Regions from separate parts of the Aquabacterium sp. NJ1 genome, predicted to be linked through region 1. Evidence: predicted binding sites of a transcription regulator. Region 1 holds the regulator's gene; the other holds the start of a gene.
What was found. Region 1 encodes FNR, which switches genes on or off when oxygen is low (the NO sensors DNR and NnrR bind a similar motif). Its sites were predicted from a motif close to TTGATNNNNATCAA; they were not measured.
Positions count from the first base shown of each region.

Region 2: a site for FNR is predicted at 8,889-8,902, ahead of JY96_RS10580 (OmpW family protein). Genes of this name have one in related genera too.

Region 1 is NZ_JRKM01000001.1:4,757,434-4,774,181, forward strand. It holds gene ccoP (cytochrome-c oxidase, cbb3-type subunit III) at 1-380, shown strand, start outside; gene ccoG (cytochrome c oxidase accessory protein CcoG) at 517-2,007, shown strand; gene JY96_RS20590 (hypothetical protein) at 2,029-2,286, shown strand; gene JY96_RS20595 (hypothetical protein) at 2,393-2,680, shown strand; gene fnr (fumarate/nitrate reduction transcriptional regulator Fnr) at 2,752-3,468, opposite strand; gene hemN (oxygen-independent coproporphyrinogen III oxidase) at 3,662-5,086, shown strand; gene JY96_RS22620 (sulfite exporter TauE/SafE family protein) at 5,111-5,959, shown strand; gene icd (NADP-dependent isocitrate dehydrogenase) at 6,116-7,369, shown strand; gene JY96_RS20625 (cold-shock protein) at 7,454-7,744, opposite strand; gene clpS (ATP-dependent Clp protease adapter ClpS) at 8,036-8,389, shown strand; gene clpA (ATP-dependent Clp protease ATP-binding subunit ClpA) at 8,386-10,704, shown strand; gene JY96_RS20640 (UDP-2,3-diacylglucosamine diphosphatase) at 10,761-11,558, opposite strand; gene JY96_RS20645 (peptidylprolyl isomerase) at 11,563-12,063, opposite strand; gene JY96_RS20650 (peptidylprolyl isomerase) at 12,067-12,654, opposite strand; gene JY96_RS20655 (murein L,D-transpeptidase family protein) at 12,651-13,952, opposite strand; gene JY96_RS20660 (nuclear transport factor 2 family protein) at 13,973-15,034, opposite strand; gene cysS (cysteine--tRNA ligase) at 15,311-16,702, shown strand; gene JY96_RS20670 (DNA-3-methyladenine glycosylase) at 16,703-16,748, shown strand, end outside.
Region 2 is NZ_JRKM01000001.1:2,451,489-2,466,416, forward strand. It holds gene thiL (thiamine-phosphate kinase) at 1-490, opposite strand, end outside; gene JY96_RS10550 (NADP-dependent malic enzyme) at 644-2,938, shown strand; gene JY96_RS22820 (ribonuclease domain-containing protein) at 3,224-3,595, shown strand; partial or broken gene JY96_RS10560 (barstar family protein) at 3,707-4,093, shown strand; gene JY96_RS10565 (lytic transglycosylase domain-containing protein) at 4,342-6,606, opposite strand; gene JY96_RS10570 (5-formyltetrahydrofolate cyclo-ligase) at 6,630-7,202, shown strand; gene JY96_RS10575 (PEP-CTERM sorting domain-containing protein) at 7,347-8,039, shown strand; gene JY96_RS10580 (OmpW family protein) at 8,177-8,800, opposite strand; gene metF (methylenetetrahydrofolate reductase [NAD(P)H]) at 9,016-9,855, opposite strand; gene JY96_RS10590 (TlyA family RNA methyltransferase) at 9,897-10,688, opposite strand; gene ahcY (adenosylhomocysteinase) at 10,991-12,439, opposite strand; S-adenosyl-L-homocysteine riboswitch at 12,520-12,623, opposite strand; gene JY96_RS10600 (diguanylate cyclase) at 12,642-13,715, opposite strand; gene JY96_RS23900 (MltA domain-containing protein) at 13,799-14,928, opposite strand, start outside.

The sequences.
Region 1 (16,748 bases):
GCCGTGGTCAGATGCCCGTGATGGCGCCCGCCGTGGGCAGCCCGGAAGAGGTTCGCCAGGTTGCGAACTATGTTCTGAGCCTGTCTGGTGCTGGTCACAACTCCATCATGGCTGAACTGGGCAAGGCCAAGTTCAAGCAGGTGTGTGCCGCTTGTCACGGTGCGGACGGCAAGGGCAATCAGGCCATTGGCGCGCCCAACCTGACAGACAAGATCTGGCTGCATGGTTTCGGCGAAGAGGCCATCATGAACATGGTCAACAAGGGCAAGCTCAACATCATGCCGGCACAGGAAACTCGCCTGTCTGAAGACCAGATCAAGCTGTTGGCTGGCTACGTCTGGAGCCTGTCGCACACGACCCAGACAGCACAGGCTCAATGAGGCCTTGATGCCAGCAATCAGGCCCTGTCATTCGCTTGATCTCGATCAAGCGGAGGGCTAAAGTCAGGCGGTGAACCATGCGTAGTGATACCCTGTAGGGTATTCGTCGGGTTCACCGCTTTTTCGTTTTTGTGCCATGACCGATACAAGCCCCTCCACCCCAGCGCCCAAGCGCATCATTCCCATTCAGGCCGCCGAGACCACGCCGCCTCAAAGCGACGCACGTCGGGAGGAGGTGGTGTCGCTCTACAAGAAGAGCGAGAAGATCTATGCGCGCGAAGTAGAAGGCTGGTTTCGCAACTGGCGCGTGGTCTTGATCTTCGTGACCCAGCTTGCTTTCTACGGCACCCCCTGGTTGAGCTGGAATGACCGTCAGGCTGTGCTGTTTGATCTCGGCACGCGGCGCTTCTACATGTTCAACCTGGTCCTGTACCCGCAGGACTTCATCTACCTGACTGCGTTGCTGGTCATCTCGGCTTACGGGCTCTTTCTGTTCACCACGGTGGCGGGCCGCCTGTGGTGCGGTTACGCCTGCCCTCAAACGGTCTACACGGAAATGTTCATGTGGATCGAAAACAAGATCGAGGGTAGCCGTGCCAAGCGCATGAAGATGGATAAATCGCCCTGGACGGCCGAAAAGCTCGGGCGCAAGGTGGCCAAGCATGCCGCCTGGCTCACCTTGGCGCTGTGGACGGGCTATACCTTCGTGGGCTATTTCACCCCGATCCGTGTCCTGGGCGCCGAGGTCGTGTCCTTCGGCATGGGTCCCTGGGAAATCTTCTGGGTGCTGTTCTACGGCTTCGCGACTTACGGCAACGCGGGCTTCATGCGCGAGCAAGTGTGCAAGTACATGTGCCCGTACGCGCGCTTCCAGAGCGCCATGTTCGACCGCGACACGCTGATCATCAGCTATGACGCCAAACGTGGCGAACCCCGTGGGGCACGTTCCCGCAAGACGGACGCACAGTCCAAGGGGCAGGGCGATTGCATCGACTGCACACTGTGCGTGCAGGTCTGCCCGACCGGCATCGACATCCGCAAGGGCTTGCAGTACGAGTGCATCGGCTGTGCGGCCTGTATCGACGTGTGCGATTCGGTGATGGACAAGATGGGCGCGCCGCGTGGCCTGATCCGTTACGCCACGCTCAATGCGCTGGACAACGGTTGGGGCCGCAAGGAAATGTGGGGCCGCGTCACCCGCCCTCGCGTGCTCATCTACACGACCATTCTGCTGATCGTCGTGGGCGCTTTCCTCACCAGTTTGTATTCCCGCCCGCCGTTCCGTGTGGACGTGGTCCGTGACCGTGGGGCGCTCGCCCGCATCGTGGACGATGGTTTCGTCGAGAACGTCTATCGGATCCAGCTGATGAATGCCAGCGAATCGGTTCAGAAGTACCGCGTGGGTGTGGAGCAGCTCAGCCAGTCCATCGTCAAGGGTGGTGACGAGTTAGTGCTGGGCCCGGCGGAAGCGCGGTGGGTGCCCATCGCTGTTCGGGTGCCGCCAGAAGTGGCCGCGCGCATGGGCTCCGGCGCCTTCGGCATGACCGTGGTGGTGGAGCAGCTTCGCCAGGGTGATCGGCCTCAGGTCGACGTTCGGGAAAAGTCGACATTCATGGTGCCTCGCTGAGCGCACCTTGCAGGAGTAAGCATGTCTCAAGTTGAAAACAACGCAGTCGCCAACATCGAGCAATCGAAGCCCTGGTGGCGCTATCCCATCGTGTGGATGGTGTTTGGTGGCCCGGCCGCCGTGGTGGTGGCTTCCTTGTTCACGGCTTCGTTGGCCATCAAGCACGTCGACCCGGTGCTGGACACGTCTGTTGGCCAGGTGAGGGCGCCATCCGAGGCACCCGCCATCCAGGCGCGCAACCATTCTGCTGAACAGTCTCGCGAGTCCGTGGATCGGTAAAACCCCTAGGGGGTATGCCCCCTTATTTAGGGGTTATTCCTCGCTCGTTGTGTGACCCGTCGTAGGAATATGTGACTTGTGTCCCAGTTCAACGAAGGAGAACCGAATGACACAGCGCGTACTGCACGCTGCCCAGATCTTGTGGCCTGCTTTCCTGATTGCAGGGGTTCTAGAGATGGTGGTGTTTTCGTGGGTTGACCCGACCCAGTTGCGGATCGGTCAGTGGCAACCTGATGCCCAGACAACCTACAGTCTCGCGTTCTTCGTGTTCTGGGGTTTGGTGACGCTATCGTCGCTGCTCAGCCACTGGATGATGCGGGTGTCTGACTCTCCCGCGCATGCGCGCAGAGTGCGTCGCCATGCACGCCGCCAGCAGGTGCACAACCACGCTTGAATGAAAAAGGCCCGCTGAGTGCGGGCCTTTGCTTTTTGGGTGGTGCCGGCGGTATCGGCAGTATTGATGCGTCAGCAGCGCACGCTGTTGACCAGCGCGCGCAAGCCGGCTTCATCCGTGATGCGGATGTCGCGCTGCTTCACTTCCAGCAAGCCTTCTTCCTGGAACTTGGAGAAGGTACGGCTGACGGTTTCCAGCTTCAGCCCCAGGTAGCTGCCAATTTCTTCACGCGTCATGCGCAGCACCAGCGCAGACGCGGAGAAGCCGCGTGCGTGCAGACGCTGGGTCAGGTTCAGCAAGAAGGCCGCCAGGCGTTCTTCCGCGCGCATGCTGCCCAAAAGCAGCATCACGCCGTGGTCGCGCACAATTTCGCGGCTCATGATCTTGTGGAACTGGTGCTGCAGGTCCGAGAACTCGCGCGACAGGTCTTCCAGTTGCGAGTAGGGGATCACGCAGACCTGGGAGTCTTCCAGGGCGATGGCATCACAGGCGTGGCGGTCGGTGCTGATGCCGTCCAGCCCCAGCAGTTCGCCGGCCATCTGGAAGCCAGTCACTTGATCACGCCCATCTTCAGATGAAACGCGTGTCTTGAAGAAACCCGTCCGCACGGCATAGACCGAGCGGAAGGGGTCACCCGTGTGGAACAGCGCGTCACCGCGCTTGACGGTCTTGCGTGTGGCCACCAGGGAGTCAAGGTGCGACAACTGGGGTTGCGACAAGCCCACAGGCAGGCACAACTCGCGCAGGTTGCAACTCGAACAGGCTACTTTGAATGTGTCGTATTTCATGGAACAGCCAGACGCGCCGCCTTGGTCGTGATGACAGGAATGTTGTTGGGCGGTCGAGTCAGAAACGTCTGCGATGGGAAATGTACTGTTCAGCATGAGGAACCTCAAAGGTTGCCCGATTGTTGCTGCTTCCGTGTCGCCGACCTTGAGCCAGATCAACCCAACTAGGCGACAGTTTGGCACAGTCCCCGGCATGAGTGAACCGGTCCTGCTATCAAATCACGTTGCGCCCGCGATTTCCCGCGAGATGCTGTCTCGCCTGGACGTAAGCGGTCCGCGCTACACCTCCTACCCGACGGCAGACCGCTTCGTGGAGGCGTACGGCCCCGCGCAGTACCTGCAAGCCCTGCAGCAACGCGTGGAGGGCGGTGGTGCGGTGGGTGGCGCGGCTACGCCGCTGTCCATCTATGTGCACATTCCGTTTTGCGAGTCGGTTTGTTATTACTGCGCTTGCAACAAGGTGATTACCAAGCACCACGAGCGCGCGCTGGAATACCTGGACGCGCTGCGCACGGAAATCGAATTGGTGGTGGCGCAACTGGGCCGTGGGCAAGCGGTGTCCCAGCTGCACTTCGGTGGCGGTAGCCCGACCTTCCTGACCGACGACGAGCTGGAGGGCCTGCTGGCCACCTTGCAGTCGGCGTTCCGCTTTGTGCCAGGTGGTGAATATTCGATCGAAATCGACCCGCGGACGATTGATGCCTCGCGCCTCAAGCGCCTGGCAGCCATGGGTTTCAACCGCCTGAGCTTTGGGGTTCAGGACTTTGACCCGCACGTCCAGCATGCCGTGCACCGCGTGCAGCCCTTCGAGCAGGTCGCCGAGTTGATGCAGGCGGCGCGCGCCGAGGGCTTCGAGTCCATCAACATGGACCTGATCTACGGCTTGCCCAAGCAATCGCTGGAGAGCTTTCAGCGTACGCTCAATCAGGTCACCAGCCTGAAGCCGGATCGTGTCGCGCTGTATGCCTACGCCCACCTGCCGCAGCGCTTCAAGCCGCAGCGCCGCATTGACGCAGCGGCCTTGCCCAAGGCCGAGGACAAGATCGGCATGCTGTCGATGGCCATCAACCACTTTGGCGCGTCGGATTACGACTACATCGGCATGGATCACTTCGCCTTGCGCAGTGACAGCCTCGCAGTGGCGCGTCGGCAAGGGCGCCTGCACCGCAACTTCCAAGGCTACAGCACCCACCCGGACAGCGATCTGATCGGGCTGGGCGTGTCGGCCATCGGTCGTGTCGGGGCCCATTACTGTCAGAACGCGAAGACGCTGGACGAGTACTACGACTCGCTGCGTCGGCGCGAGTTTCCCATCGTGCGTGGCCTCATGCTGTCGCGCGATGACCTGGTGCGGCGCGCGGTGATCATGGCGGTCATGTGCCAGGGGCGGGTGGACATCGAATCCATCGAGCTCGCCTACCTGATTGATTTCAGGCAATACTTCGCAGCTGAACTGCGCCAGTTGGAGCCGCTCGTGGAGTCGGGGTTGGTGCAACTGGAGTCTGACGGTGTTCGTGTTACAGCCTTGGGCTGGTATTTCGTGCGGGCCATTGCCATGGTGTTCGACAGGCACCTGCAAGCCGACAAGACGGTTGAGCGCTTCTCGCGCATCATCTGACCGTTTGACCAGGAGAGGCTGGGCATGCTGTCCAGCTTGATGCTCACTGCGTTCCTCATGGGCCTGGGTGGCGTGCCGCATTGCGCCGCCATGTGTGGTGCTGCATGCGCCGCCTTGCTGCCCAATGGTGTGCCTTTGCTCAGCCTTCTGGGGCGCTGTGTGGGTTACGCCTTGCTGGGGGCGGTCGCGGCCGTGGGTTTTGGTGCGGCAGCGCAATGGGGGCGCCAGGTCTCGTTTCTTCAGCCTTTGTGGGTCATGGCCCAGGCGCTGGCGCTGCTGCTGGGCCTGTGGCTGCTTTGGTCTGGTGCCATGCCTCGCCAGCTGGACGAGTTGGGGCAGGGCGCTTACCGTGCTTTGCGTGCCCGTTTGAATGCCACGCCGGTGTTTCGCGAGGGCGGCGCCTTGCGCGCCATCTGGCCGTTTGTTGCCGGCATGGCCTGGGCCATGTTGCCTTGCGGCTTGTTGTACGCGGCCGTGATGGTGGCCGCCTTGGCGCCTGACGCCATGGGCGGTGGCTTGGTGATGCTGGCTTTTGCCGTGCCGGGTGCGTTCGGCGTGTGGGGGGCGCCTGTGGTCCTCCGTCGGTTGGCCCGCATCGGGCGCGGTTCGGATGTGTCTGCGCCTGCCGGGCTTGGGCAAGGGGATGCCGCTGCGATCGTGCCGGTGTTGTGGCTGAGGCCGGAGCGCCCGGATGCTTGTGCTGGCAGCGCAGCCAGGAAGGCGCTCGCATCGACACCGTCTGGTGCGGCGCAGGCCGGCGCCGCGTTCGATCCACGTTGGGCCGTTCGCCTTTCGGGCTTGATGCTGGCGGCCATGTCCGCATGGGCCCTCTATCACCAGGTCATGGATCAGTGGCGGGCGTGGTGTGCCTGATCTTGCGCAAGGTCTGCGACGCTAATTGGCAACCTATACCGGTAATCCCCTGGTCTCATTGCGTATCAACTGATTTCGCTCGCGTAGAATTGTTTTCACGCTGTCGACATCCATGGCAGCGTTTTTCACGGAAACGCCAAACGCGGAGACCACAACATGTATCAGCACATCAAGGTGCCCGAGGGCGGGCAGAAGATCACGGTCAACCCGGATTTCTCGCTCAATGTCCCCAACAACCCCATCATTCCCTACATCGAAGGCGACGGCACCGGCTTTGACATCACCCCCGTGATGATCAAGGTGGTCGATGCCGCCGTTGCCAAGTCCTACGGTGGTCAGCGCAAGATCCACTGGATGGAGATCTACGCGGGCGAGAAATCGACGCGCGTTTACGGCCCCGACGTGTGGCTGCCTGAAGAAACGCTCAAGGTCCTGAAGGACTATGTGGTGTCCATCAAGGGGCCGCTGACCACGCCTGTCGGCGGTGGCATCCGTTCGCTGAACGTGGCGCTGCGCCAGGAGCTCGATCTGTACGTCTGCCTGCGCCCGGTGACTTACTTCAAGGGCGTGCCTTCGCCTGTCAAGGAGCCAGAAAAGATCGACATGGTGATCTTCCGTGAGAACTCGGAAGATATCTACGCAGGTATCGAATTCGAAGCCCAGAGCGACAAGGCCAAGAAGCTGATCAACTTCCTGCAGACCGAGTTTGGCGTCAAGAAGATCCGCTTCCCCGAGACTTCGGGTATCGGCATCAAGCCGGTGTCCAAAGAGGGTACCGAGCGCCTGGTTCGCAAGGCACTGCAATACGCCATCGACAATGACAAGCCCAGCGTGACCATCGTTCACAAGGGCAACATCATGAAGTACACCGAGGGTGGCTTCCGTGACTGGGCCTATGCCCTGGCCCAGAAGGAGTTCGGTGCTGAGCTGGTGGACGGCGGCCCATGGTGCAAGTTCAAGAACCCCAAGACGGGCAAGGACATCGTCGTCAAGGACGCCATTGCCGACGCCTTCCTGCAGCAGATCCTGCTGCGCCCGGCCGAGTACAGCGTCATCGCGACGCTGAACCTCAACGGCGACTACATCTCCGACGCGCTGGCGGCGCAGGTGGGCGGCATCGGTATTGCCCCGGGCGCCAACCTGTCTGACTCGGTGGCCATGTTCGAAGCAACCCACGGTACGGCACCCAAGTACGCCGGCAAGGACTACGTGAACCCCGGTTCCGAAATCCTGTCGGCCGAAATGATGCTGCGCCACATGGGCTGGTTCGAGGCCGCTGACCTGGTCATCAGCTCGATGAACAAGGCCATCCAGAGCAAGAAGGTGACCTATGACTTCGCTCGCCTGATGGAGGGTGCGACCCAGGTGTCCTGCTCAGGGTTTGGTCAGGTGATGATCGACAACATGTGATCAACAACATGTGGGCCCTGAGCCCCATGTGAGGTCCATGAAAAAAGCCCGCTCGATGAGCGGGCTTTTTGTTTGTTGCTGAACTCAGTGAGGCAGGCTCTGTCCGGCGCTGCCATGGTCTCTGAAGTGCATGTCGCTCAAAGCGTCCGGTGTGGCGTCAGCGATGACCCCATCAACCTGCTGGATGTTTTGCGCAAGCATGCCTTTCGGCCCGGCTACCAGGTCATATCTGACTTTGGAGCCTTGCTTGAGGGTTCGAAAGCCATCCATCTGGATGGCAGAAAAATGCGCGAAGACATCGCCCCCGCCTTGATCCGGTTCGATGAAGCCAAACCCTTTGGCATCGTTGAACCATTTGACAGTGCCTGTGGCCATACTGCCCCTCCTACGTTAATTTGTTGTCATTTTCCGAGTGCTGGAAGGGCCTGTCAAGTGCTGCGGCGCACCAAAATGATTGCCAATTGTGCGCAAATTTTGCGCCTTGTGAAAAAGTTGCCGCAAATCTTCTGATCGGGATATCGGTCTCAAATTGCACGAAGCTTGCTTGTCGCTTACACGGTCTCGAAAAAAGTCTTGTGTCTGCCGTGAATTTCCTACCCTTGAACTGAGGTCGGACACCCCAAGATCACATGACATGATCGCGGACCGTCTCGTAGAATCATTTTCATGACAAGTCTGTTTCCCGTTCTGTCGTCCGCGACGCCAAAAGGCCCTCTAGAGGATGGGCAAGGGGCCGCTGTCGCTGAAAAAGAAGAATTGGCGCTGGAGCCCCCGAAGCTCTATCAGGTCGTCATGCTCAATGACGATTTCACGCCCATGGAGTTTGTTGTCCTTGTATTGCAGGAGCATTTCCGGCACGACATCGAATCGGCAACGCAAATCATGCTAAAAATCCACCACGAAGGTCGTGGTGTGTGCGGGGTCTACACCAAAGACGTCGCGGCCACCAAGGTCGAACTCGTTCTTGCCGCCGCCCGCCAAGCCGGGCACCCCCTGCAGTGCATTCTGGAGACCGCATGATTGCGCAAGAGTTGGAAGTGAGTTTGCACATGGCCTTCGTCGAGGCCCGTCAGCAACGCCATGAGTTCATCACCGTGGAGCACCTGCTGCTGGCCTTGACAGACAACCCCTCTGCTTCCGAGGTGTTGAAGGCCTGCGCCGCGAATCTGGATGAGCTGCGCAAGAACCTGGACCAGTTCGTCAGGGACAACACCCCGACGGTGGGTGGCACGGATGAGGTCGACACGCAGCCCACTCTGGGTTTTCAGCGTGTGATCCAGCGCGCCATCATGCATGTCCAGTCCTCTGGCAGTGGCAAGAAGGAAGTGACCGGCGCCAATGTGCTGGTTGCGATCTTCGGCGAGAAGGATTCCCACGCGGTGTACTACCTGCACCAGCAGGGTGTCACACGCCTGGACGTGGTGAACTTCATTGCGCACGGCATCCGCAAGGCGGATCCTCCTGAGGCTGCGAAGTCTTCGGCGGAACCTGGCCAGGTGGAGACCGAGAAGGAAGAGGTCGAGGGCAAGGCTTCTCCGCTGGAGCAGTACACCCAGAACCTCAACCAGATGGCACGTGACGGCAAGATCGACCCGTTGATTGGTCGTGATTCCGAAGTCGAGCGTGTGATCCAGGTGCTGTGCCGCCGCCGCAAGAACAACCCGCTGCTGGTGGGTGAAGCCGGCGTGGGCAAGACGGCCATTGCCGAGGGCCTGGCCTGGCGCATCACGCAGAACGATGTGCCGGATGTGCTGGCTGACGCCGAGGTCTATGCGCTCGACATGGGTGCTTTGCTCGCTGGTACCAAATACCGTGGTGACTTCGAGCAGCGCCTGAAGGCGGTGATCAAGCAGCTCAAGGATCAGCCTGGTTCCGTGTTGTTCATTGACGAGATCCACACGCTGATCGGTGCTGGCGCTGCTTCTGGCGGCACGCTGGATGCGAGCAACCTGCTCAAGCCTGCCTTGAGTTCGGGGCAGCTCAAGTGCATCGGCGCAACCACCTTCACGGAGTACCGTGGCATCTTCGAGAAGGACGCGGCGTTGTCGCGTCGTTTCCAGAAGGTCGAAGTGGCCGAGCCCTCTGTGGAGCAGACCGTCGAGATCCTCAAGGGGCTGAAGTCGCGCTTTGAAGAGCATCACAGCGTGAAGTACGCGATTGGTGCGCTGCAGGCGGCTGCCGAGTTGTCGGCCAAATTCATCAATGACCGTCACCTGCCTGACAAGGCCATTGACGTGATTGACGAGGCCGGGGCGGCGCAACGCATCCTGCCCAAGAGCAAGCAGAAGAAGACCATCACCCGAGCCGAGGTGGAAGAGATCGTGGCGAAGATTGCCCGCGTGCCTTCTACCAGCGTGTCCAGTGACGATCGCTCCAAGTTGAAGAACCTGGACCGCGACCTCAAGAGCGTGGTGTTTGGTCAGGACGCGGCCATTGATGCCCTGGCTGCCGCCATCAAGATGGCGCGCTCCGGCCTGGGCAAGCCCGACAAGCCGATTGGCTCCTTCCTGTTCAGCGGCCCGACCGGCGTTGGCAAGACGGAAGTGGCCAAGCAGTTGGCCTACATCCTGGGTATCGAGTTGATTCGCTTCGACATGTCCGAGTACATGGAGCGCCATGCCGTGAGCCGCCTGATTGGCGCGCCTCCCGGTTATGTGGGTTTCGACCAAGGCGGCTTGCTGACCGAGGCGATCTCCAAGAAGCCGCACGCCGTGCTGCTGCTGGACGAGATCGAAAAGGCGCACCCGGACGTGTTCAACATCCTGCTGCAGGTGATGGACCATGGCACGCTGACGGACAACAACGGTCGCAAGGCTGACTTCCGCAACGTCCTGATCATCATGACCACCAACGCGGGTGCGGAAACACTGCAGAAGGCTTCGATCGGGTTCACGAACCCGCGCGAACTGGGTGACGAAATGGCCGACATCAAGCGGCAGTTCACGCCTGAGTTCCGCAACCGTCTGGATGCGATCGTGGGCTTCAAGGCGCTGGATGAGGACGTCATCCTGCGCGTGGTCGACAAGTTCTTGCTGCAGCTGGAAGGCCAGCTGGGTGAGAAGAAGGTCGAAGTCACCTTCACGGATGCGCTGCGCCGTTACCTGGCCAAGCGCGGCTTTGACCCGCTCATGGGTGCTCGCCCAATGCAGCGTCTGATCCAGGACACGATCCGTCGTGCGCTGGCGGATGAGTTGCTGTTCGGCAGCCTCGTGGAGGGCGGTCGCCTGACGGTCGACGTTGTCGACAACGACAAGGGTGAGCCAGAAGTGAAGCTGGACATCCAGCCCAACAAGAAGATCGACAAGACCAAGCCAGAGGCGGCCACGGCCGAGTAAGCCAAGCTTGTTGCTTCAGAAAATTGACCGGCTGATGGCCGGTCAATTTTTTTGTATCAACGGGGCAGCGGGATGCGCTGGAAGCCGCTTTCGCTCAGGCGCAGTACCTCTGCTCTGGGGGCGCCGTGGTCAAGGTCCCAGTCGCTCAGGACGTGGCGCATGGCACCTGTGGGGCCAAATGCTTCGTCGCCCGGATGATGTGTATGCCCATGGATCAACGCCGTGGCGCCCGCAGCCTTCATCCACAGCGTGGCGGCTGACTCATCCACGTCGGCCCAGTCCGCAGGGGTTTGGGTGTGCTGGTGCATCTGGCTGGCTTCGCGCATCTGGCGGGCTTGCGCCAGGCGAGCCTCCAGCGGATGCGCCAGGAAGCCTTGTTGCCACAGCGGGTTGCGGACCTGCGCCCGGAATTTCAGGTAGTCCTGATCAGACAGGCACAACTCGTCGCCGTGGATCAGCAGCATGGAACGCCCAAAGGCATGCAGCACGGTCGGGTCGTGGAGCTTGTGTGCACGGCAGGCTGCAAGCATCTGGTCGCCCAGCAGGAAGTCCCGGTTGCCCACCATGATGGCCAGATGCAGACGCGCGCCAGTTTTGGCGAGCAGATCGACGCAGGCTGCCTCGTAGGGCTGGCCGCGCATGTCATCGCCGACCCAGGCCTCGAACACATCGCCCAGCATGAACACCGCGTCAGCTGGTGTGTTGCCGAGATAGTCCGCCAGCGCACGCGTGGTGCGAGGCAGGCCTTCGTGCAGGTGCAAGTCCGAGATGAAATCAATACACCGCCACGAGGGCGGTGCATGAAGGATGTCCGGCTGCGGGAAAGGGGGGCAGGGCCCCCTCACATCAGGCATCGTGTCAGATGACAACGGCCTTGGTGATCATCACATCTTCAAGGGGGACGTCATCATGGAAGCCCTTGCGACCCGTCTTGACCTTTTCGATCTGGTCGACCACCTCGGTGCCCGCCACAACCTTGCCGAACACGGCATAACCCCAGCCTTGAGCCGATTCCGACTTGAAGTTCAGGAAGTCGTTGTTGGTGGCGTTGATGAAGAACTGGGCGCTGGCCGAGTGCGGGGCGCTGGTACGTGCCATGGCGATGGTGTACTTGTCGTTCTTCAGGCCGTTGTTGGCCTCGTTCTGGATCTCGCCCTTGGTGGGCTTTTGCTTCATGCCGGGCTCGAAGCCGCCGCCTTGAATCATGAAGCCTTTGATGACGCGGTGGAACACCGTGCCATCGTAGTGGCCCGCGTTCACATAGTCGACGAAGTTGGCCACGGTCAGGGGGGCCTTCTCTTCGTCCAGTTCCAGGCGGATCACGCCTGCGGTGGTGTGCAGTTCAACGGTCTTGGTCATGGCTTATTTTTCGATGGTGGCTGATTTGATGATCACGGGTTGGACGGGCACGTCGCCGTAGGGGCCCTTCTGGCCGGTTTCAACCTTGCGGATTTTGTCGACCACGTCCATGCCCTGCACGACCTTGCCGAACACGGCATAGCCGTTGCCATCAGGTGAGCGGGCTGCGTCGAGGAAGGCATTGTCCTTCACATTGATGAAGAACTGGGCAGTAGCCGAGTCGGGAACGTTGGTGCGCGCCATGGCAATGGTGCCGCGGACGTTGCTCAGGCCATTGCGGCTTTCCAGCGGGATCGGCGCACGCGTGGGCTTTTCCTTCATGTCGGGTGTCATGCCGCCACCCTGGATCATGAAGCCGTCGATCACGCGGTGAAACACCGTGCCGTTGTAGTGGCCGGCCTTCACGTATTGCACGAAGTTGTCGACGGTCTTGGGTGCCTTGGCGGCATCCAGCTGGACCACGATGTCACCCAAGCTGGTGGCGATCTTTACGTTCTGGGCCAGGGCCAGTTGGGCGCTGGCCAGGGCCAGGCCGGCGATCAGCCACTTGGCGCCCATTTTGAGGGCAGGCTGTGTGCGGTGCAGAGTCATCCAATCACTCCTTCATAGAAGATTTTCCAGAGGCCGCCTTCTTTACCCCAGTATTGACGTTTGACGGCGCCGGTGCGTTGACCGTCGGAGACCTCCCCGAATGTCACGACCAGGATATCGCTCTTGTCCTTCCACCCCAGAATGGCCACGTCCTTGAGTTGCAGCGCGCGCCCGCGTTGTTGCATGACTTCCTTTTCAAGTGTCTGGCGCCACTGGTTCAGGTCACGCGTGCCGTTGGCAAACTGCGGTGAGTAAAAGGACATCAGCCGGTTGAGGTCGCCGCTGGCTCGGGCAACGCGCCAACCCTCGATCAGGTTGTGCAGGCTGCGGCGTTGCGGTTCGGTTTTGACGGGCGTGACCCACTGGAGCGAGCGTGCTATGACCACAGGCGTGGTGCGGGGCTGGACGCGGTCGAGGATGGTCTGCAGTTCGGGGTTGGCCAGAACCACGCAGCCGTCGGTGCTGTTGGGGCTGCGCGCGTAGCTGTCGCTGGGGACGCCATGCAGCCAGATGCCGCCGCCCGTCTTGCCCAGGCGCCTGTCGTACTCGTTGGGGTAGTTCAGGGGCAGGGCGCCGATGCCGTAGAAGTCGCTGAGCTTCTTGGCGTCCAGGCGGCTGGTGATGTAGTAGACCCCCAACGGGGTGCGCTGGTCGCCTTCGAAGCTCTTGTCGGCACCCAGTCGGCCGATCGACGCGTAATGATCGGCAACGAGTTGCAGGCCATGGGGGCCGTTCTCGAACAGGTACAGACGCGACTTGCTGGCATCAACCGCAATGGCGTGTCTGGTGGTTGGGGGGAGCTCGATGAACTGGGTGGGCAGGGCGCCAGGTGGCGGGCGATCGCGCAGTGCCTGCAGCCGGCGATCAGCCTCCATGCGCAATTGATCCAGGCGTTGTGGCGCCTTGGCGGCCAGCGCTTTCGGCGCGTCCCCCATGGACGGCAGTGGCTTGGTTTGTGCCACGAGCAGGTCGGCATAGACCAGTTGGGCCAACTGGAAGTTGGGCACGTCCCGGACCAGCGCTTCGGCCTTGCTCAGCGCCTGGCGCGTCTGACCGACGCCCACCAGCCGGTAGATCTCCAGCAAGCGAGCTTCGGCGGGGGCGGATTGAGCCTGGAGCGCTGGCAGGCGCTCGGTTTGCTGATGCGATGCCTCGTGAGACGCCGCGTGGGCCTTGACGCGCGTGACGCGCGCGCAAGCGGGCGCCGCAGCCAGGCCGGCGCCCAGCGCAAACACCCCAGTCACCAGCAGGCCGCGCAAAAGCGGCGCCTTGAGCCACTTGCTCGCGTTGGCGGGCAAGCAGCGAAACTCACGACCCATCACGACCCAGCGCTTTCCTTCACGATCAACCAGTTGTTGCCGGAGCGCACCATTTCCATGCGCTTGCCACTGCTGATGCTCAGGCTGTCGGCCTTGTAGTCCTGGTGGAAGCGCACGGTGGCCTTGTTGCCGCTCACGTCAACTTTGATGCCCGAGATTTTCACAGAAATGCTGCGCTTGCTGGTGATGCGGTCGCGACGCTCCTGTTCCCAGGCCTTGCGGGTCTTGCCGCCGTTGAAGTCGCGGGCATAGGCAGCGAAGTAGCCGTCCATGTCCTGCTTGCTCCAGGCGGAGGCCCAAGCCTTGAGGGCGGATTCGATCTCATGCTCTCGCGCGGCATTGTCGTTCTTGGGTTCTGCTGCCGGTGCAGGCGCCGGCTTGGCCACAGGAGCGGGTGCGGGGGTGGCCGCTGGTGCAGGGGCCGGCGCCGGTGTGGGCTTGGGGGCTGCTACAGGTGCGGGTGTCGGTGCAGGGGCAACGGGTGCTGGCGCCGGTGCGGCGGACGCGGTCGTGATCGAGTTGCGGTCCTTGGGGAACAGATCGCGGATCATGGCCAGCTTGGGGGCCACCTGGGAGCGTGTATCGATCTGCAGCGCCTTGGAGTAAGCCTGGCTGGCCAGCTTGGCGTAGACATCACCCAGGTTCTCGTACGCGGTGGCGTAGCTGGGGTTGGTGCGGATCGCCATTTCCAGCGCCGTGCGAGCCTTGTCGTACTGGCCTTGCTGCGCGTAGAGCACGGCCAGGTTGTTGAAGGGCTCAGGCAACTCGGGGAAGTCTTCGGTCAGCTTGGTGAAGGTCGTGATGGCTTCGGGTGTGCGGCCGGCTTGGGACAGGCTGATGCCGCGCAGGAAGCGCATCATGGGGTCACGCGGCTTGCTGGCCAGGAATTGGTCGGCTTTCTGGAGGGCTTCGGCATTCTTGCCGGCAGCGAGCAGTTTCTGGACATCAACGATGTCATCGGCGCGCACGCTCAAAGCGGTGAGAGAGAGGGCGGCAACAGCCAGGCACTTGGCGGCGATGGCTGTGAAACGAAGACCAATGTGAGGCGCAACAGCTTGCATGGATTGGTGTACCAGTTTGTTTGTGATGAACGCTGGGTCGCGCTGGGTGCCGTGAAACGATAGCGCATTCACGGATGCGCAACAGCTTGGCGCAAACCTCCGGAGAATAGCAGGCCGCTTGTTGGCGGTGACTTGTCAATCACCCTCATGGTCGAGCGGGCCGCTATACTCAACGAATTGTATCTGAGCGGCGTGGTCGCTTAACGTCTTGTATCAGGTGTTGGTGCAAGCCAACCATGTTCGAATACATTCGCCGCAGATCCCCCAGTTTCCCCCATGAGTTTGCGCCTTTTCAATAGCCTGTCGCGTCAGATTGAGCCCTTTGTTCCCATGACGCCCGGCCAGGTCCGCATGTATGTGTGCGGCATGACCATCTATGACTACTGCCATGTGGGGCATGCCCGCATGATGATGTCGTTCGATGTGGTCCAGCGCTGGTTGAAGGCCTCGGGCTATCAGGTGAACTATGTGCGCAACATCACCGACATCGATGACAAGATCATCCGCCGCTCGGTGGAGCGCGGCATCACGATCCGTCAGTTGACCGACGAGATGACGCGCGCCATGCACGAGGACATCGCCGCGCTCGGGATCGAGCCGCCTACGCATGAGCCCCGTGCCACCGAGTACGTGGGGCAGATGCTGGACCTGATCAGCAAGCTCGAAGGCAAGGGCCTGGCTTACCGCGCCAGCAATGGCGATGTGAACTACGCGGTGCGCAAGTTCGAGGGCTATGGCAAGTTGTCCGGCAAGTCGCTGGATCAGTTGCGCGCTGGCGAGCGTGTGGCGGTGGACGAGGGCAAGCAGGATCCGCTGGACTTTGTGTTGTGGAAGGCGGCCAAGGCCGATGAGCCGGCTGATGCCAAGTACGAATCCCGTTACGGCACGGGGCGCCCCGGCTGGCACATCGAGTGCTCGGCCATGGCCTGCACCTTGTTGGGCGATCAGTTTGACATCCATGGCGGTGGTCTGGATCTGCAGTTCCCGCACCATGAGAACGAGATCGCACAGAGCGAGGGTGCCAGCGGCAAGCCTTTGGCCAACTATTGGCTGCACAACGGCTTTCTGAACGTTGACAACGAGAAGATGTCCAAGTCGTTGGGCAACTTCTTTACCATCCGCGACGTGCTCAAGAGCTACGACGGCGAGACGATTCGCTTCTTTGTGCTCCGTACGCACTACCGCAGCCCGTTCAACTACAGCGATGCCGGCCTGGATGACGCCCGCAGTGGCCTGCGCCGTCTCTATACAGCCCTGGACAGCATCGATCTGTCGGGCAAGGCCGTGCCGGCCATTGACTGGGGCAACCCTTATGCGGCGCGCTTCAAGGCCGCGATGGACGAGGACTTCAGCACGCCCATCGCGCTGGCCGTGCTGTTCGAGCTGGCGGCTGAGCTCAACCGCTCGCAGTCTGTCGAGACCGCCTTGCTGTTGAAGTCGCTGGCAGGCGTGCTGGGCATTCTTCAGCAGTCGCCCAAAGCCTATCTGCAAGGTGATGTGGCCGCCTCCGGCGTGGACGTCAAGGCCATTGAGGCCCTGATCGTGGCACGCGCCGACGCCAAGAAGGCGCGCGACTTTGCGCAGGCTGACCGCATCCGTGACGATTTGCTGGCCCAAGGCATCGTGCTGAAGGACAGCGCGCAAGGCACCACCTGGGTGAAGGCTTAAATGGGTACGTCTTCTGCCAAGCCGCCTGTCGCGGGTGAGGTTGCCA
Region 2 (14,928 bases), 2.3 Mb from region 1:
GGGCCAGGCCGGGAAAACCACTGACCCAGATGTCATCCCCGGCTTGTGCAGCACTGCGCAACAGCGCCTGGCCCGTTGGCACCTCGCCCATGACGGTGATGCCGATGGCCAGTGGGCCGGATGTGGTGTCGCCACCGATGAGCTCGCAATCGTGCTCGTCGGCCAGATCGAACAAGCCCTTGGCAAAGCCCTGGAGCCAGGCTTCGTCCACACGCGGCAAGGTCAAGGCCAGCGTGAAAGCCAGGGGCTGGGCCCCACAGGCCGCCAGGTCCGACAGGTTGACGGCCAGCGCCTTGTGCCCCAGCCGCGCCGGGCTGACGGTGGACAGAAAGTGCCGCCCCTCCACCAGGGTGTCGGTCGAGACCGCCAGCTGCATGCCGGCCGCCGGCGCGATGACCGCGCAGTCATCGCCATTGCCGATCACGGACCGATGCGGCCCCACGCCCCGAGGACGCTGGAAAAACGTTTCGATGAGATCAAATTCACCCAGGCTCATGGCGTGATTGTCGCGCCCAAACTGGCTCGGCTCGACTCACACCAACCTGCATTGCGGCCTTCCACACGGCGGCTGGCACACAACTTCCTACAATGTGAGGTCTGGCGGGCCCCAATGACGGGCCCCGCCCGCGAAAGGCCCCCCTCGATGACCACCCCAGAAGAGAAACGCGCCGAGCTGAAAAAAGCCGCGCTTGAGTACCACGAGCTGCCCACGCCGGGCAAGGTCGCCATCTCGGCCACCAAGCAGCTCACCAACCAGCGCGACCTCGCCCTGGCCTACTCCCCCGGTGTCGCCGCGCCCTGCGAGGAAATCGTCGAGAACCCGGCGGCCGCTTTCAAGTACACCAGCCGCGGCAACCTCGTGGCCGTGATCACCAACGGCACGGCCGTGCTGGGCCTGGGCGACATCGGCCCCCTGGCCGCCAAGCCGGTGATGGAGGGCAAGGCCGTCCTGTTCAAGAAGTTCTCCGACATCGATGTGTTCGACATCGAGATCAACGAGAAGGACCCCGAAAAGCTGGTCGAGATCATCGCCTCGCTGGAGCCCACCTTCGGCGGCATCAACCTCGAAGACATCAAGGCCCCGGACTGCTTCTACGTCGAGCGCAAGCTGCGCGAGCGCATGAAGATCCCCGTCTTCCACGATGACCAGCACGGCACGGCCATCGTGGTGGGCGCCGCCATCCTCAACGCACTGAAAGTCGTCGGCAAGGACATCAAGACCGCCAAGCTGGTGACTTCCGGCGCCGGCGCCGCCGCCCTGGCCTGCCTGCAACTGCTGGTCAAGCTGGGTGTGCCGCGTGAAAACATCTGGGTGACCGACCTGGCCGGCCTGGTGTACGAAGGCCGCGTCGAGCTGATGGACCCCGACAAGGCCGCCTTCGCGCAAAAAACCGACCAGCGCAAGCTCAGCGAAGCCATTGAAGGCGCCGACATCTTCCTGGGCCTGAGCGCCGGCGGCGTCCTGAAAAAGGACATGGTGGCCAAGATGGCCGCCAATCCCATCATCTTCGCCCTGGCCAACCCCACGCCCGAGATCCTGCCCGACGAGGTCAAATCGGTGCGCGACGACGCCATCATGGCCACCGGCCGCTCGGACTTCCCCAACCAGGTCAACAACGTCCTGTGCTTCCCCTACATCTTCCGGGGTGCACTGGACTCGGGTGCGACCACCATCACCGATGAGATGGAAATCGCGGCCGTGCACGCCATTGCCGAGCTGGCCCAGGCCGAGCAGAACGAGGTCGTGGCCGCCGCCTATTCCGGCGAATCGCTGAGCTTCGGGCCCGAGTACCTGATCCCCAAGCCTTTCGACCCGCGCCTGATGATGAAGATCGCGCCGGCCGTGGCCAAAGCCGCGGCTGACTCCGGCGTCGCCTCCCGGCCCGTGAAGGACTTTGTTGCGTATGGCGAAAAGCTGCAGAGCTTCGTTTACGCCTCCGGGCACACCATGAAGCCCATCTTCAGCGTGGCCAAGCGCGCCAAGAACAAGCGCATCTGCTACGCCGAAGGTGAGAACGAAGGCGTGATGCGCGCCGCCCAGATCGTGGTGGACGAAAACATCGCCCGCCCCACGCTGATCGGCCGCCCCGCCGTGATCGAGCAGCGCCTGGAGCGCTTCGGCCTGCGCCTCAAGCCCGGCCGCGACTTCGACATCGTCAGCGTCGAGTCCGACCCGCGCTACCGCGAGTACTGGCAGAGCTACCACCGCCTGGCCGAACGCAAGGGCGTGACCGAGCAGATGGCCAAGATCGAAATGCGCCGCCGCCTGACGCTGATCGGCTCGATGCTGCTGCACAAGGGCGAAGTGGACGGCCTGATCTGCGGCACCTGGGGCTCCACGGCCCTGCACCTGCACTACATCGACCAGGTGATCGGCAAACGCGCCGGCGTCAAGACCTACGCGGCCATGACGGGCCTGATCCTGCCGGGCCGCACCGTCAACCTGCTGGACACGCACATCAACTACGACCCGACGGCCGAGCAGCTCGCCGAGATCACCATCATGGCCGCCGAGGAAATGATGCGCTTCGGCCAGCGCCCCAAGGCCGCGCTGCTGTCGCACTCGAATTTCGGATCGAGCAACCAGCCCTCGGCCGTGAAGATGCGCGAGGCCCTGGCCTTGATCCAGCAGCAGGCGCCCTGGCTGGAGATCGACGGCGAGATGCACGGTGACACCGCGCTGGACGCGGACTACCGGGGGCAGTTGATGCCACGCAGCACCCTCACGGGCGAAGCCAACCTGCTGGTCTGCCCGAACATCGACGCGGCCAACATCGCCTACAACCTGCTCAAGGTTGCGGCGGGCAACAACATCGCGCTGGGCCCGGTGCTGCTGGGCGCGGCCAAGCCCGTAACCATCCTGACGCCCTCGGCCACCGTGCGCCGCATCGTCAACATGACCGCCATGACCGTGGCCGACGCCAACGCCGTGCGTTAAAAGCGCGCCGCTTATAGCACAATCTGTCAACCCCCCACGCAAAGGCCCCGTCTACCCGTTTTACGGTAGCTGGGGCCTTGAGCTTTTTAGCGCTTTTCTATAGAGTCACGTCTTTAACGAAGAGCTGCATTGCTGACAGATCAAGGCTGGAAACACAGCATCATGGTGCCCCGCACAGTCAATAGGGAAACCTCGTCAGGCGGTTGTGGCTTGACACCCGCGGCCCCCGCCGCAGTCGCCAGAACCCCCCGCTCGTGGTCTGCCGCTTTCCTGACTGGTCTTGCCCTGAGTTGTGTGACTGCGTGGCTTCCCGCTGAAGCCCTTGCCCGTCGCCATGCACCACAAGAGACAGGCACCACCGCCGAATCGGTGGCCTTGTCTGCCCTTCCTGCGCAAGCCCAAGACGTCCACCGCCGTATTTTCTCGGGTGGGCCCTTTCGTTATGCCAAGGACGGTGTGGTGTTCGGCAACCGGGAACGCATCCTGCCCCGTCGGCCACGCGGTTTCTATCACGAGTACACCGTACCCACCCCAGGCGAAGGTGACCGCGGCGCGCGGCGCATCGTTTGCGGAGGTAAAGAAGTTCGACAGCCTGAAACTTGTTTCTACACTGCGGATCACTACCAGAGCTTTCAGTTGATTGATCCCCAGCGTTGAAGCCTCACAGGCCGTCATCGCATCCGTTTTTTCCGTTCTTTTCTTAGACCTTCAACTTTTGCTCGTAAGGACATGAAGCTCTCCTCCATGCACCCCGGGCCACAAGCGATCATGTTGTTGCAATCCGTTCGACCCAACATCGTTCAATCCATCCGTGCTTTCCGCCCGGAAGACTTGCAACAGGCCGCCAATGCCGCTGGCCAGCACTTCCTTTACACCAATCTGAGCGCCGCTCAGAACAAACAGGACGTGCTGGACATCATTGCCCGCGACTTCCTGTTCCCGGACCACTTCGGCAAGAACCTCGACGCCCTGTACGACTGCATGACCGACCTGGTCCACAAGTCGGGCCCGCAGCCGGGTTTCGTCGTGGTGCTCGAGCTCATCCCCGATGGCAACAAGTGCGACCGCGAAACCCGCGAGCAGCTGCTGGACGCCTTCCGTGATGCCGCCGACTTCTGGTCCGAGCGCAAGGTGGCTTTCCGCGTGTTCTACTCGATCGCCGTGTCGGGCAAGGAATCCGTGGGCAACTGGGACAAGGCCGAGGTCGCCCAGAACGACCCCAACGTCAAGCCTGCCAAGGTCTCCAAGAACGCCCCGCAGCCCATGATCATGAACCTGCCCCCGATGAGCAGCGTGTTCGACACCTCGGCCCTGCTGGTCGCCGCCTGATTCAATTCAGACCGGTTTCAAACCGACATCTCGCCCCGGCACGGTCTGCCCAGACCCTGCCGGGGTTTGTCTTTTCAGGGCAGGTCATCCTCAGATGGCGGCGCCGAGTCGGCACGGGGCCCCACCGTCGAACCCAGGCGGCTGCGCACCGACAGGGCCTTGCCGTTGATCAGGTGGGCGTACACCGTGGCGTTGGACAGCACCTTCTTGACGTAATCACGCGTTTCATTGAAGGGGATGTTCTCGACCCAGGCCGCCGCGTCGATGCGCGGCCCGTCACGCCAGCGCCGTGGCCTTGAAGGGCCGGCGTTGTAAGCCGCGGCTGCCAAGGCTTGCGCCCCCTGGAAGTCATCCAGCACCAGCTTGAGGTAACCCGCGCCGATGCGCAGGTTGGTGCCGCGGTCGGTGATGTTGTCCGGGTGGTAGTCGATGGACAGCTTGCGCGCCGTCCAGGCGGCCGTGGCCGGCATCACCTGCATCAGACCCGAGGCACCGACGTTGGACTTGGCCGCCTGCTGGAAGCGGGATTCCTGGCGGATCAGGCCATACATGTAAGCCGGGTCCAGCCCGACCTCACGTGCGGCGGACAGCACCTCCTGCTTGAAGGGCATGGGGTAACGCTGCTCCAGGTTGATCTCCTGGCGCGTGCGTTCGCTGGAGTTGATGCAGCGGTCCCAGATCTCGCGCCGGCAGGCCTCTTCGGACACGGCCAGCAGTTCGCGGTCGCTCAAGCCCCCCACCTTGCCGTACGACAAGGTGAAGTTCCACTCGCGCAGCGCCTCGCCGCGCCAGCCCAGCTCGAGCATGCGCAAAGCCCGGTCGATGCCGGGCATGGCGCGCGCGTCGGCCAGCTCGGCCTCGGTCACCGCCACGGGCTTGGCAGGCGGGCGCGCCGAGGTGCCATGCAGATCCTGCGCGGCCAATTGCCCGTAGAAGCTCACCGGGTTGGCCACGCGGGTCAGCAGCTCACGGGCCTGCTGCTTGAGCGCTTCAGCGGCCGCACCACTGGTCGTGCGTGCACGCCCCTGCAGGGCCCTGGCCTTCCAGTACACCCAGGTCGCGTCCTGCTGTTGATCGGGCGCCATGGCGTCCACGGCCTGCTCGACCAGGGCCCAGCGCTCGGCCTGCCCCGCCGACGCCGCACGCAGGCCGGCACGCGCCATCCAGGCCAGGGTCTCAGCGGACCAGGCCGTGGCCAGGCGAGACCCACCTGGCCGCAGTTCGCCGGCGCCGGCCGCCAAGGCACGGTCGGTCAGCGCGCGCTCGAAATAAGCAGGCGCATCGGGTGAGAGGCGCCAGGCCGCAGCCCGGCCCAGTTGCGCCCACGCCCAGGCGGTTTCTTCCGCATTCCAGCGCCAGCGGTTGCGGTTGGCCGGCTCCCCGATGGCGGCGGCGGCCGCCACCGGGTCCATGCCCGCCCAGCGGATGAAAGCCAGCAGCGTCAACGGCCCTTCGGCCTCGGCCGGCACGGCCAGCGGCATCGGCGTCAGATCCGGCTTGGCCTTGGCCTTGCCCTTGCGTTTGGGCTTGCCCTTGTGCTTGACCCGCGCGTCGGGGCCGATGGACGCCCCCGGCGCGTGGCGCCGGTTGTCGCTGGCCCCACCCAGGGCGCCCGAACGCGCGGGCGGCATCAGCAGGGCCTGAGGTTGCCCCATCAACTTGGCCACGGCCTGCGAGACCGCATCACCCAGCAGCTTGGCGCTTTGCTGGACGGCACGGGGTTTGTCCGCTTCTATCGCCAGGCGCAACTTGCGCCACACGTCCACGGGCTCCAGCACGCGGCTGTTGAGCAGCGCCTGCGCCATCGCATCACAGCCAAAATCGGCATCCTTCTGGTTCCACCAGAACTGGCGGGCCTGCTCACGCCAGTCCCCCGGCGCTTCCATGGGGGTGTTGGTCTGCTGACGCGCCAGCACCCCGAGGCAGCTGACTTCGCGGTCGTCGTTCATGCGGAAGGTGGGCTGGATGCGCAAGAAGGTGCGCCAGTCACGGCGGTGCCCCAGCTCCAGCAGCCAATCGTTGCGGGCCCGATCGGCCACATAACTGTCTGGCCAACGCGAGAGAAACTCGTCCACCTCGGCGGGGCCGGCCTCCATCAGGCGCAGCTGGAAATACCAGTAGCCCGCCCACGGGGCCAGGGGGTGCTGCGCTTCGATCAGCGCATCGCGCGCCGCCAGCAGGCGCACCTTGTCGCGCACACGCAGGGCCTCCCGGGCCTCCTGCACGGTGCTGTCATCGGCGGCCGCGCGCGAGGCAGGCGCCAGCGCCATCCCGGCCACCAGCGTCAGGGCGGACAAAGCCGTCGCGCCCCAGGACGCATACTTGTACGTGATTCGCAATTGAGTAACCTTCTGTTATGGCCATGAACAACCCTCCCCGCTCGCGCGCGGACTGGCGCCGACACCTGCTGGAAGCCCGCAAGGCATGGGTCGCCACGCCCCCGGCTCAACAAGCGCAAGCCGCGCTGCACGAGCGGGTGATGTCCATCCTGGCCGAACTGGAGCCGGACTGCCTGGGTTTGTACTGGCCTATGCAGGGTGAATTTAACCCAATGGACGTGGCCGCGGCGGCCCAGGCGACGCTGGCTTGCCGATTGGCCCTGCCCTGCGCTCAAAAAAGCCCGCCACAGATGCACTTTCGGCTCTGGAACGGGCAGCCACCCGCCAGCAAGGACGAACATGGCATCCCTTGCCCGGACGGCGCGCCGGTGCTGCCCGATGTGGTGCTGGTGCCCTGCGTCGGGTTCACGCCGGAAGGCTGGCGGCTGGGCTACGGCGGCGGTTACTTCGACCGCTTCATGGCCGCCCACCCTGAGGTCACCGCGTTGGGCGTCGCCTGGGAATCAGGCCGAATGACCCAGGCCGAGCTGCAGCCCGAACCCCATGACATACCCTTGATGGCCGTCCTTACAGAAAGCAACACCTGGGGGGGGTAATGCCCCCCAGTTTCGGGGGGACCTCGCGGGAACCCTATGCGTTAATCGCGAAACAACGGTCAAGATCATGTCCATGGTCCATACAGGCCACCTTAGAGGGCGACAAAAGCAGCGCCCCTTCTCAACCGAAACAAGGACGTGAACATGAAGTTTTTCAAGCAGTTCAGTATGTCGTTCCTGGCCGTTGCTGCCACCGCTGCCTCTGCCGCCACGACTCAACCTTTCACCGCCACCACTGCCACCGTCACGCTGGACACCAGCTACCTGACGGCCAATGGCTATACGGTCAGCGGTGTGGGTTCCTCGACCTACAACGCCACCACCGGTGTGCTGACCGACCCGGTTCAGGCCATCTCCCTGACCACCAACCCCGGCCCGCTGACCATCGACTTCAGCGACACCTCGGGCATGGCGCTCAAGAAGGGCCTGAGCACCGTCAAGCTGCTGAACTTCACGTATGACGTGGCCACCAACAGCCTGTTCGGCGACATCAACGCAGGTCTTCTGTTCAATCTGAACAACCAATCGCTGCTGACCGCCACGACCGTGGCCGGCGACTTCGGTGGCAGCGCTCTGGACAATGTGTCCAGCTCGGCCAGCACCCGCACCCTGAACCTGGCCGCCAGCGACTTCGTGCTGTCCGATGCCTTCAAGACCTTCCTGACGGACAACGGCGCTGACCCCGCCAGCATGGCTTTCGTGGCCAGCATGGTGAAGTCGGTGAACATCGGTACCGTGACATCGATTCCTGCGATCCCCGAGCCCTCGACCTACGCCCTGATGGGCCTGGGCCTGGTCGGCATCGCCTTCACGGCTCGCCGCAAGATGGCCGCCTGATCTCTTTCAGCGCGACCAGACAAAAGGCTCCCCGCGGGGAGCCTTTTTCTTGCCTGTGCGGATCCTGGTAAGGCAACCGGCACCGCCATGAAAAAAGGGGCCGAAGCCCCTTTTCATTTTGCTCGATCGGTGACCGATCAGAAGCGATAACCGATGCCGATACCGAACAGCACAGGGTCCACCTTGACGGTGCCCACATTGCCCAGTGTCGGGTGAGTCACATCAGTGCGGATGTCGATCTTCTTGAAGTCCACGTTGAGGGACAGCTTGTCCGTGATGGGGAAGTCCGCACCAATCTGGATGGCCGTACCCCAGCTATTGCGGTCGATTTCCAGGGGCGTGCCACCCAGATCCAGCTTCACAGCGGAGAAGTGGGTGTAGTTCACGCCAAAGCCCACGTAGGGACGCACGGTCGGGTTCGTCGGCGCGAAGTGGTACTGCGCGGTCAGGGTAGGAGGCAGGTGACGCAGCGTACCGATCTTGTTGCCGTTGAGGGAAACGGTTTGCTTTTGCGGTGTGGTGGCGATCAGCTCGAACGCCACATTGGGCGTCACGAAGTAGGACGCGTCGATTTCCCAGATGTACTTCGTGTTGACCGAGGTGCCGCCCAAGGCATCAAGGGTACCGGTGCTTTCGTTCGCAGGGTCCAGTTGCAGGACACGGGCGCGCACCATGAAGTCGCCGGCGTAGGCGGGTGCGGCAGCAGCGCAAGCCAGCGCAGCAGCGGCGATCAGGCGAGTGCGGGTAGAGATGGCGTTCATGAGTGGTCCTTGTTGTGGCTAGGTTGCAGGGACCGCGTGTTGGCGCGTCCCATGGCATCCATTGCAACAAGGTCAAACCTCGCCAAACTTGTGCTGCATCAACTCGGAAGGCTCCCAGCCAGGGCCACCCAGGTGAAACCCTGGCTGATTTGCGCCAGATCAGATGAACGCGATGCGTTTGAGCAACGCATCTGACACGAGGTGGTGTCTGAAGTCTAGACGCCCAGGCGCTGGCAGATGGCCAGCACGGTGGCCGACTGGTTCATCGTGTAGAAGTGCAGGCCCGGCACGCCGGCCGCACGCAGTTGCTCGCACAAGGCGGTGACCACGTCCAGGCCAAAAGCCTGGATCGAGGCCTTGTCGTCGCCGAAGCCTTCCAGGCGGGTGCGGATCCAGCGGGGGATCTCGGCCCCGCAAGCGTCCGAAAAACGCATGAGCTGGGTCGAGTTGGTGATGGGCATGATGCCGGGGATCACCGGGATGGTGGCGCCCGCAGCGGTCGCGTCATCGACAAAGCGGAAATAGGCGTCGGCGTTGAAAAAGTACTGCGTCAGGGCCACGTCGGCACCGGCCTTGACCTTGGCGACATAGGCCTGCAGGTCGGCTTGCGGGTTGCGGGCCTGGGGGTGCATCTCGGGGTAGGCGCCCACTTCGATGTGGAAGTGCGAGCCCGTTTCTTCGCGGATGAAGGCCACCAGCTCGCTGGCGTAGCGGAACTCGCCGAAGCCGCCATAGCCGCTGGGCAGGTCACCGCGCAGGGCCACGAGGCGCTTGATGCCATCGGCCTTGAACTGGGCCAGTTGTGCACGCACCGAATCCTTGCTGGCGCCGATGCACGAGAAGTGCGGCGCGGCGTCAAAACCTTCGCGGAGGATGGCGCGCACGGTCTGGATGGTGCCGTCCTGAGTGGAGCCGCCTGCGCCATAGGTCACCGAGCAGTACTCGGGCTTGAGCGGGTAGAGCTGCTGGCGCACGGCGGCCAGCTTGTCCACGCCCTCGGGGGTCTTGGGCGGGAAGAACTCCAGGCTGATGGGCAGACGCTGAGGGGTCGTCATGGGAGGGCTTTCGTTGTCGGTTCAAGCAAGCAGGGCGGCGATCACGCGGCCTTGCGCGCCCGAACGAAGAATTCACGGTTGCCGTCGCCGCCGGCGATCGGGCTGTTGAAGTAGGCGCTCACTTTGAGGCCAAGGTCCTTGCAGGCTTGGCGGATGCGGGCCTCCACTTCGGCATAACTGGCGGGGTCCTTGACCAGGCCGCGCTTGCCGATGTGCTCGGGTTGCAGTTCAAACTGCGGTTTGACCAGCATGAGCAGCTCGCCGTCGTCGGCCAGGAAGGGCACCAGGGCGGGCAGCACCAGGGTCATCGAGATGAAGGACAAGTCCCCCACGATGACATCAAAACCGCCTTCGGGCGCGGCCTCACCCAGGTCTTCTTCCGTGAGGTGGCGGGCGTTGACGCCCTCGATCACGGTGACCTGCGGGTGCTCGGCGATGCTGTGATGCACCTGGCCATGGCCGACATCCACCCCGACCACCTGCGCCGCGCCATGCGACAGCAGCACCTCGGTGAAACCGCCGGTGCTCTGGCCCACATCCAGGCAGACCTTGTCTTTCAGGTCCACGGGGTGCTTGCAGAACGCGCAATGCTTGAGCGCGCCCTCGAGCTTCAGGCCAGCGCGGGACACCCAGCGGGTTTCCGAATCGTCCAGGATCTGGAAGTCGCACTCGATGGGCAATTGCTCACCCGCCTTGCGCACGGTGGTCCAGCCCTTGGGGCCGCTCCACTGCACGGCGCCTTGTTCGACCAGGCGCTGGGCAGCCGAGCGCGTGGGCGCCAGGCCCTTTTCCAGGATGAGTTGGTCAGCGCGGGCGAGGAGGATGTTGGTCATGAGCAGGTAGCAAAAAGAAAACGGTCCGCGCAAGGCGAACAGGCCTTCAGCCAAGGCACCGAACGCCGCGCACCCCGCGCGTTACCCCAAAAGGTGCCAAAAGGCACCAATGAAGCGCCACCGCAGGTGCGCGACAAATCCAGCGACCGCCGCGGATCCGGCTACGCCGGTCCGCCAGCGGTGCCCCCCTGGGGGGCTGAGTCCGGACTTGGACAGTCCTTGAGGACTGTCCAAGCCTGGCGAAGGGCCGACCCGTCTCCGGGTCGGCGCGGGCTGCAAGCCGCCGCAGGCCGTAGGGGGGGTTAGTAGCGGTAGCTATCAGGCTTGTAAGGGCCGTTCTTGTTCACGCCGATGTAAGCCGCCTGCTCTTCGGTCAGCTCGGTGAGCTGGGCGTTGAGCGTGGTCAGCTGCAGGCGGGCGACCTTCTCGTCCAGGTGCTTGGGCAGCACGTAGACCTTGCCCACGTCGTAAGCGTCGCTGTGGGCGAACAGCTCGATCTGGGCGATGGTCTGGTTGGCGAAGCTCGACGACATCACGTAGCTGGGGTGGCCGGTGCCGCAACCCAGGTTCACCAGGCGGCCCTTGGCTAGCAGGATGATGCGCTTGCCGTCCTTGAAGATGACGTGGTCAACCTGCGGCTTGATCTCTTCCCACTCGCAGTTCTCTTCCAGCTTGGCGACCTGGATTTCGTTGTCGAAGTGGCCGATGTTGCAGACGATGGCGTTGTTCTTCATCGCGGCCATGTGCTCATAGGTGATCACGTCGCGGTTGCCGGTGGTGGTCACGAAGATGTCGGCCTTGTCGGCGGCCCAGTCCATCGTGACGACGCGGTAGCCTTCCATGGCGGCTTGCAGGGCGTTGATCGGGTCGATCTCGGTCACCCACACCTGGGCGCTCAAGGCGCGCAAGGCTTGAGCGGAACCCTTGCCCACGTCACCGTAACCAGCGACCACGGCGACCTTGCCGGCGATCATCACGTCGGTGGCGCGCTTGATGCCGTCCACCAGGGATTCACGGCAGCCGTACAGGTTGTCGAACTTGGACTTGGTGACCGAATCGTTCACGTTGATGGCGCGGAACAGCAGGCTGCCCTTGGCGCTCATCTCGTTGAGGCGGTGCACGCCGGTCGTGGTTTCTTCGGTCACGCCGATGATCTGGGCGGCCTTGCGGCTGTACCAGGTGCTGTCCACAGCCAGCTTGGCTTTGATCGAGGCGTAGAGGATGCGCTCTTCTTCGCTGGTGGGGTTGTTCAGGACGCTGATGTCCTTCTCGGCGCGCTTGCCCAGGTGCATCAGCAGCGTGGCGTCACCACCGTCGTCCAGGATCATGTTGGGGCCTTCGCCTTCCGAACCCTTCGGGCCAAAGTCGAAGATGCGGTGGGTGTAGTCCCAGTAGTCTTCCAGCGACTCGCCCTTGTAGGCGAACACGGGGGTGCCGGCTTCCACCAGGGCGGCAGCAGCGTGGTCCTGCGTCGAGAAGATGTTGCAGCTGGCCCAGCGCACTTGCGCTCCAAGAGCTTGCAGCGTTTCAACCAGCACGGCGGTCTGGATGGTCATGTGCAGCGAGCCGGTGATGCGCGCGCCCTTGAGGATCTGCTTGGGGGCGTATTCGGCGCGGATGGCCATCAACGCGGGCATTTCGCTTTCGGCGATCTTGATTTCGCGGCGGCCCCAGGCGGCCAGGGACATGTCGGCGACGATGCACTCGACGCCTTTGTGTTCGGTAATCAGCTTGTTGGTAACAGCGGTCATGGAGAGCTCCTAAGGGTTCAGAAGCCGCCGTGCGCTACCGTGGGGGGACGTGACAGATACAACTCACCCAGCGGGACACATGCGGGTGAGCGCGGTTGCACATCACATGAGGGTTCACGTGTCTTTCGAGCCTGGGGGCAACTCGCCTGATCAACAGGGGGCCCTTGCAACGCTCCTCGAAAGCCTGCGCAGTATAAATGTTTCAGGCCTCGTGTCCAGCCAGAATCACACGGTTTCGCCCGGCTGTTTTGCCTTTGTAGAGGGCCTGGTCGGCACGCGCCAGGGCCTGCTCGACGCTTTCGCCCCTGGCCAGCAGGCTCACCCCCAGCGTGATGCTGATGGGCACCAGCTGGTGGTGGTGGACCAGGTCGATCTGCGCAATGGCCTCGCGCACGCGCTCGGACACCTGCAGGGCTTCTTCCTCGTCGGTCGAGGGCAGCAGCATCAGGAACTCCTCGCCGCCCCAGCGGGCCACGTGGTCGACTTCGCGCACACCTTCGCGCAGGGCCTGGGCCACGGCCTTGAGGGCGGTGTCGCCGGTCTCGTGGCCATGCAGGTCGTTGATGCGTTTGAAGTGGTCGATGTCACCCAGCACCAGGGCCAGCGGGCGGCCGCCGCGCTCGAACACGGCGGCTTCGTGCTGGGCCACTTCCATGGCGAAGCGCCGGTTCTGCAGCTGGGTCAGGGGGTCGGTGCAGGCCTGCTGACGCAAGCTCGCCTCGGCATTGGCCACCAGGCGGTAGTAGGCCATGGCCAACATCGCCAGGATGACCAGGGTGCTGGCCTGGTTGAAGTAGTGCAGGCCTTGCAGCATGGGCTGAGGGATCACGTCCAGCGGCGTGGCGTTGCGAAAGATGAAATCGAGGGCCATGTACAGCACCCCGACGCCGGTCGCCACCACGGCCTTGAACCAACTCGCGTGGAAGTTGCTCAGGATGGTCACCGGCATGATGAGGATGATGTAGTAGTGAAAGCCGCTGTCCCAGCCGATGACGGCCACGGCCAGGATGCCGTGCAGCAGGATCTCACCGACGATCAGCACCATGGCGATCATGTGCCGCCCGTTCTGGATCAGCAGCGCCGACAGCACGTACACCAGCACGCTGGCCACGTTGGCGCGCGCCATCCAGGGCACGCCCACCGAGTCGAACAGGAAGATGAAGCTCAGGTGGGCCACGGCCGCGATGACGGTGACCAGCGTCAGCAAGCCCAGGAAAACACCCTTCGTGTTGGTGCCGCCCTGCAGGGTCTTGACGAGGTCCTGGATGTACTTCACGGAAACGCCCGGCCGCAGCCCGAAGAGGTGATATCGGGTTTTATCGGCAGACGAAATGGCGACTTGAGGCGGTCGCCAGCGCTTTATCGGGCGCTGTCGTCGTCAGGGCTGGCGCTGTCGCTGTCGCAGAAGGCTTCGTCGTCGATCAGGCATTCGGGCTGGGCTGCGTCGGGTTTGCCGCCGCGGGTGACCAGCTTGCTAGACAGCAGCGTCTCAACTTCGGCGTGGGGCACCAGCACCCACATGCGCCCCTTGTGCCTGGTGCGGCGGGCCTGCTTGCCCGCATCGGCGCCAAAGCCCCAGAAGTAGTCGGCACGCACGGCGCCCCGGATGGCCCCGCCCGTGTCCTGCGCGAACATCAGGCGCTGCATCTGGGGCTGGCGGCGGTCACCGCCTGCGGCATCCAGGAAGACGGGGTAGCCCAGGGGCAGCACGCGTGGGTCGACCGCCAGGGATCGGCCCGCGGTGAGCGGCACGCCCAGCGCGCCCACGGGGCCGGCCTGCATGGACTGGTCCGGCGCGGGGCGGAAGAAGACGTAGCTGGGGTCGCTGTCGAGCGCGCGGCTGCGTTGCTGCAGCAGCTTGCTGGTCAGGGGGTTGGCGCCCGGGATGGCGGGCATGCTCGACGGCGCCTGGGTGCCAGGCGGGCTTGACCGGGCGGGCTTCGGCGCACGGCCCTTGCTGGCCTGTGCCTGGGTCAACAAGTCATCCACCAGTTGCTGGGAGCCACCGCTTGCTTGGGACGACGTGGGCGCCGCGCCCGGTGTGGCCGAGGTGGCGCCGCTGGATGTGCCCAAGGCTTTGGTGCGCGCCACTGGCTTGGGCACGGTTTTGTGCGAGCCGGGGGGCGGCAAGAGGGCATCAACCGTGTCGGTCACGGCGGCATCGGTCGAGGCGGGGGCGGCAACCGGTGTGGGCGAGGCCTTGCGGGCGCCGCGTGTCAAAGGTTCGTCGGGCGTGGGTGAGGACGAGAATGAGGGCGCATCGGTTGGGCCTGCGGCATCGGCATCCGCATCGGCCTGCGCGCCACCCGCATCGGCCAGGTCGAAATGCTCGATCTCGTCGGCGATATCCGCTGCACCATCGGTGCGGGCGCCGCGGGTCTGCACGCGCTCATTGCCCGAGGCCGACAGCTGCATGGGCTTGAAGGGATGGCCGTTCTGATCGGCATAAGCCAGGCGCAGGATGCTGCCGTCGGCCATGCGGATGCGGC